Undibacterium parvum: one gene and its partner. The protein of the gene in region 2 interacts with the protein of the main gene of each other region in a pairwise test. Links are inferred from orthologs where the notes say so. Each region holds a gene or a part of one and is shown on either strand. Other genes may lie near its edges.

Region 1 (2,968 bases), 810 kb from region 2 along the record:
CGATAATCATTAGAGCCGCAGGATCAGCAGCCACAGGGAAAAAAGTCGGCTGCACATGCATGGGTAACGCCAAATATTCGCTCCAGCGCTGCATTTCTGTCAGGCGATAGGCCTGACGCTGGGGTGCTCGTTTAGCCAAAGGCAAGCCACCCGAAATGGCAAATACTTTCCCTAAATCGAAAGGCTTGATCTCTATCTTGACGCCCTGCTGTTTAGCCAGATCAAGGAAGCGTTGATGCCCCAAATAAGCCCAAGGTGATTGCGGTGCAAAATAGTATTCACAGACTTTACTCATGCTCAACTCCAGTTGCTGTTAGCTAAAAAGACAAAAATCCTTGGTTAATTTCTTTAAAATGGTTTTACCACCACCAAGATCACCGCAATCAACATCAAGACCACCGGCACTTCATTAAAATAGCGATACCAGACATGGCTGCGGGTGTTGCGTTGCCCTTCAAATTTTTTCAGGATACTGCCGCAGGCGTGGTGATAGCCTATCAGCAGCAAGACGATGGCTAACTTGGCGTGCATCCAGCCATTGCCGGGGCCGCGCCCTATGCCATAGCCCATCCACAGCCAGATACCCAGGCCCAGTGCTGGAACCGCCAAGATCGTCATAAAGCGATACAGTTTGCGCGCCATCAGCAGCAAGCGTTCGGAGGCATTGGCTTCAACTTCCTGCGCCAGGTTGACAAAAATTCTGGGCAGATAAAATAAGCCAGCGAACCAGGAGGCGATAAAGACGATGTGTAGAGCTTTGATCCAGAGCATGAGTTTTTTCCTAATTAATTATTCGCGTACTTCACCATGGTGAAGTGGGGACTACACGGGGCATGCCCCGTGCCTGCGTAAGGGTGTGGGCTTGCAAGGCAGCACATCGTTTGCATGGCACTTATTCACGTGCTTACTCACGCACTTCACCGTGGCCAAACACCACGTATTTTAATGATGTCAAACCTTCCAGTCCGACCGGTCCGCGCGCATGTAGCTTGTCGTTGGAAATTCCGATTTCGGCACCCAGGCCATATTCAAAGCCATCGGCAAAGCGGGTCGAAGCATTCACCATCACAGAGGCAGAATCAACCTCACGCAAGAAGCGCATCGCCAGGCTGTAATCCTCGGTAACGATAGACTCGGTATGCTTAGACGAATAGGTATTGATATGCGTAATCGCCTCATCCATATCTGCCACCACCTTAACCGCCAGGATAGGCGCCAGATATTCGGTGCTCCAGTCAGCTTCGGTGGCGCTGGCCAGATACGGATATCCAGCCAAGATCTGCGCTGCAGCGACATCGCAACGCAACTCCACTTGCTTGCCAGCGTACAGTTCGGCCAAGGCGGGTAACACTAGCGGCGCGATGCTGTGCGCCACTAACAAAGTTTCCATGGTATTGCAGGTGCCATAGCGGTGACATTTAGCATTAAAGGCAATCGCGATCGCTTTTTGCAGATCGGCTTTACCGTCGATATACACATGGCAAATGCCATCGAGATGCTTGATCATAGGTACCGTGGCTTCGCGCATCAGGCGCTCGATCAGACCTTTGCCGCCACGCGGCACGATCACGTCAACATACTGCGACATAGTGATTAACTCACCGACGGCCGCTCTATCAGTAGTAGCGACGACTTGCACCGCATCGGCTGGCAAACCAGCGCCAGCCAAGCCTTCTTTGACCAGCGTTGCCAGCGCCTGGTTGCAGTGCATCGCCTCGGAACCACCGCGCAGTATCGTTGCATTGCCGCTCTTGATACACAGACCGGCGGCATCCACCGTGACGTTTGGACGGGCTTCGTAAATAATGCCGATCACGCCCAGCGGTACCCGCATCTGGCCGACCTGTATGCCACTAGGCCGATACTTCATATTCGAAATCTCACCGATGGGATCGGCCAGACTAACGATTTGCTCCAGACCTTCGGCCATTTTGGCGATGCCCTGCTCGGACAAAGTGAGTCGGTCAAGCATGGCAGCATCCATACCGCCCGCTTTGGCGGCTGCCAGATCAAGCTCATTGGCGGCGCGCAAGGCGGGCGCTTCGCGCCGTATCGCCGCGGCGATCAGTTGCAGCGCTAGATTTTTGGTGGCGCTGTCGGCTTTCGCCATGGCACTAGAGGCCTTGCGGGCGCGCATGCCTAGCTCGTTCATGTAGTGCTTAATGTCTATCTTGATATCCATCTCGGCTTTCAATCTTATTTGTGTCTGGTCTAACAGGGGATGCCAGATAGATCCTTGCGCCATCAATATACTCCACCCTGTATATTTTAATCGCGCAATCAGGATGCCGGCAACCCATGCTGTTTTTGCCTATACTCCCCTATTTTCTCAAAATAGAAGGGGCGAGCGGAGCTAGCTTCAGGCAGATCCCGGAGCGCTGCGCGCTACCCGCAGACCCAATTGCAGTAAGGCATCCCAGGCATCGCCAGCGAAGGCCTTGGCGCGCAAACCCTTGACCATTTTATCGACTTGCGCCGCCTCTTGCAGTGCAGCCTGCAAGCTGGCCAGGCTAACGCGCCGTAAAGCGGGCTCCATCAATTTTTCGCGTGGGCCCCAGATCCTGAATTCTTTCAGCATCACACCTAAAGGTCGCCCCTGTGCCATTCCGGCCTTCAGTTTAAGTAAGGTACGCAGCTCTTCAGCCACTGCCCATAGCACCAGCGGCAGCGCCTCGCCCTCGCCCTTCAAGCCTTCCAGCATGCGCACCAGACGTGCCACATCACCGATCAGCATTGCCTCATTAAGTTTAAACACATCGTAGCGCGCCACATTGAGCACGGCATCGTGGATCACTTCGAAACTGAGCTTACCCGGTGCCTGCAACAGACCTAGTTTTTGGATTTCCTGATGCGCGGCAAGCAGATTACCCTCGACTCTATCGGCGATGAAATCGAGGCTTTGCCTATCGGCACTCTGCCCTTGGGCTGACAGGCGCTGCGAGATCCAGCCTGGCAATTGCGCCCGCTC
Region 2 (3,072 bases):
CCTGCGGTTTTAGTTGTGCTTTCAGTGCTTGTTTCCAGTTCCGACAGCGCCTGACGGATTTGTTCTGTGCTCAGGGCAGGGGCGAATTTTTGGATGAATGCACGGCTATAGGCGCGCAAATAGGTGCCGCGCCTGACTGCCAGCCTGGTCACATTGGCGGCGAATAAATGGCTGGCCTGTAGCGTGGCCAAACCCTGCATGCGCTGGCTTTCTATCGCCATAGAGGCGACGATGCCGACCCCTAAACCTAAGGCCACATATTGTTGTATCACGTCAGAATCCATGGCGGTGAGAACGATGTCGGTGCTCAAGCCAGCCTGACGGAAGGCGTCGTCAATATGTCCGCGACCGGTAAACCCGACATCATAGGTAATCAAAGGATAGTCAGATAAATCCTGCAGGCTCAGCGGGCCTGCTTTTTCTAGCAGCGGATGGCCCTCGGGTACCACGATCACATGATGCCATTCATAGCAGGGAAAGGACACCAGATCCTTAAATTGCGACAAACCTTCGGTCGCGATGCCTATATCGGCCTTGCCGGACAAGACCCACTCGGCGATGTGTTCGGGCGCACTTTGCTGCAAGGCGATACGCACATTGGGAAAGGCCAGACGAAACTGTTGCACCACCTTGGGCAGCACATAGCGTGCCTGGGTATGGGTGGTGGCGATGGTCAGCGTGCCCCGGTTCTGGTCAGAGTATTCATCGCCAGCTTGCTTCAGATTTTCTGCTTCTAGCAATAGTCTTTCTATGATGTGCATGATGCCTTTGCCCGGCTCGGTCAGACCGGTCAGACGCTTACCGTTGCGCTCGAAGATATCGACGCCCAATTCTTCCTCGACTTCGCGGATCTGGCGGCTGACTCCGGGTTGCGAGGTGAACAGTACGTTGGCTACTTCGGTCAGATTAAACTGGCGGCGCGTGGCTTCCCGTATCGAGCGTAATTGTTGAAAGTTCATAGCATTCCGTATCGTTTTCTGATGGACGAATTTAAAGTTGATCGACAAATACGTGCAGGCGTTTCGGCGTGACCAGTAAGTTCTCACCCACTTTTAGCCCGAGCTGGGCAAAACGCTCGCTAGAGATCAGCGCTTCGACCAGCGCACCGTTGTCATCGCGTACCAGTTCCAGTTGCGCCAGCGGACCGATGCTGTGGACCCGTCCCAAACGTACCGCCAAACCGTCGGCACCGGGCGTGTAGCGTGCCACGTCCAGTTCATGCGGTCTGACATAGCCAGTGCCAGTGGCGTCGCGGGTGTCTTGATGGCCGGGTGCGTCGAACGCCACGCCGCCGGCATCAAGCACGCCTTCATGCACGCGGCCATGGAATAAATTAACGTTGCCCAGAAAGCCGTACACGAAAGGCGTGGCAGGATGCTGGTACACCTGATCCGGCGCACCGATCTGCTCTACCCTGCCATGATTCATGACCACGATCTTGTCGGCCACTTCCAGCGCTTCTTCCTGATCGTGCGTGACAAAAATACTGGTCACATGCAATTCGTCATGCAAGCGGCGTAACCAGCGGCGTAACTCTTTGCGAACCTTGGCATCGAGCGCGCCGAAGGGCTCGTCCAGCAGCAACACGCGCGGCTCTACCGCTAGTGCCCGCGCTAGTGCGATACGCTGGCGCTGGCCGCCGGATAACTGCGGAGGATAGCGGTCAGCCAACCAATCGAGCTGTACCAGTTCGAGTAATTGTGTGACCTTCTCTTTGATCTGTGCTTCGGACGGGCGCAAATGGCGCGGCTTGACGCGCAAGCCAAAGGCGATGTTTTCAAAAATCGTCATGTGCTTGAATAAGGCGTAGTGCTGAAACACAAAACCGACCTGACGTTCGCGCACATGGGTAGCTGAGGCGTCTTCGCCATCAAGCAAGACCTGACCGCTGTCGGCAAATTCCAGCCCGGCGATGATGCGCAACAGTGTAGTTTTACCGCAGCCGGATGGCCCCAGCAAGGCGGTCAGTTCGCCATCGGCAAAATCGAGCGAGACATTGTCGAGCGCGGTAAAGTTGCCAAATTTTTTGTGTAATTGATGGACTGCGATGCTCATAATTTTTCTCCTGCGATGTCTTGGGAAAGCTGCTTAGACGTAGCTTCATGACGTGATTCATTGGTTTTCCATTCGACGATGGATTTGAGTACCAGGGTCAATAAGGCCAGGAGCGTCAGCAGCGAGGCGACCGCAAAGGCGGCAGTGAAGTTGTACTCGTTATATAAAATTTCTACCTGCAAAGGCATGGTATTGGTCTCGCCGCGGATATGTCCGGACACCACCGAGACCGCACCAAACTCACCCATGGCGCGCGCATTACACAAGATCACGCCATACAGCAGACCCCATTTAATGTTCGGTAAGGTCACATGCCAGAAGGTTTGCCAGCCGCTGGCACCGAGCACCAACGCGGCTTCTTCCTCTTCGCTGCCCTGCGCCTGCATCAGCGGTATCAGTTCTCTGGCAACAAACGGGAACGTGACAAACACCGTGGCCAGAACGATGCCGGGTACCGCAAACAGGATCTTGATATCGTGCTCACGCAGCCATTCGCCAAACCAGCCCTGCGCCCCAAACAGCAGCACATAGATCAAACCTGAAATCACTGGCGAAACCGAAAACGGCAAATCGATCAGTGTCAGCAAGATGCTCTTGCCACGGAACTCAAACTTGGCAATGGTCCAGGCCGCAGCTACCCCAAACACCAGATTGAGTGGCACAGCAATGGCAGCCGTAATCAGGGTCAGGCGTATCGCCGACAAGGCGTCAGGCTCGATGATGGCTTGCAGATACAGCTGCCAGCCTTTCTTGAAAGCCTCGGCAAATACTGCCACCAGCGGCACAAACAAAAATAGCGTCAAAAATGCCAGTGCCGCCGTCACTAGAATTACTCTGACCCAGAGCGGTTCTAGCGTGGCCGCCGGCGTGATGGGCGGCTCGATACGGCCCGGCTTGGCAGGTAAATTTTGCGTCGTCATTATTCTCTCCCTGCATTTTGCTTGCTGCGGGTCCAGGCTTGCAGAGCGTTGATGCTCAGAAGCAGGCAAAACGACAGCAGCAGCATAACCACCGCAA

The links. Proteins that work in one complex are often made in the same cells at the same time.
Region 1: the proteins of EJN92_RS11250 (region 2) and EJN92_RS14800 interact in binary tests that used the Escherichia coli proteins (3 or more experiments, as listed by UniProt). The link is inferred for Undibacterium parvum from one-to-one orthologs.

The regions. Positions count from the first base shown.
Region 1 is NZ_CP034464.1:3,384,946-3,387,913, reverse strand. The notes cover bases 44-2,938. They hold EJN92_RS14800 (glutamate-5-semialdehyde dehydrogenase), read right to left. Parts: upstream 2,183-2,938; coding sequence 905-2,182; downstream 44-904. Other genes in these bases: holA (DNA polymerase III subunit delta), read right to left, coding at 2,360-2,938; EJN92_RS14805 (CopD family protein), read right to left, coding at 349-771; EJN92_RS14810 (2-hydroxychromene-2-carboxylate isomerase), read right to left, coding at 44-295. In the rest of the region: more of EJN92_RS14810, read right to left, coding at 1-43; more of holA, read right to left, coding at 2,939-2,968. UniProt on the Escherichia coli protein: Catalyzes the NADPH-dependent reduction of L-glutamate 5-phosphate into L-glutamate 5-semialdehyde and phosphate. The product spontaneously undergoes cyclization to form 1-pyrroline-5-carboxylate.
Region 2 is NZ_CP034464.1:2,578,917-2,581,988, forward strand. The notes cover bases 24-3,022. They hold EJN92_RS11250 (sulfate/molybdate ABC transporter ATP-binding protein), read right to left. Parts: upstream 2,056-3,022; coding sequence 991-2,055; downstream 24-990. Other genes in these bases: EJN92_RS11245 (CysB family HTH-type transcriptional regulator), read right to left, coding at 24-959; cysW (sulfate ABC transporter permease subunit CysW), read right to left, coding at 2,052-2,975; cysT (sulfate ABC transporter permease subunit CysT), read right to left, coding at 2,975-3,022. Outside these bases: more of EJN92_RS11245, read right to left, coding at 1-23; more of cysT, read right to left, coding at 3,023-3,072. UniProt on the Escherichia coli protein: Part of the ABC transporter complex CysAWTP involved in sulfate/thiosulfate import. Responsible for energy coupling to the transport system.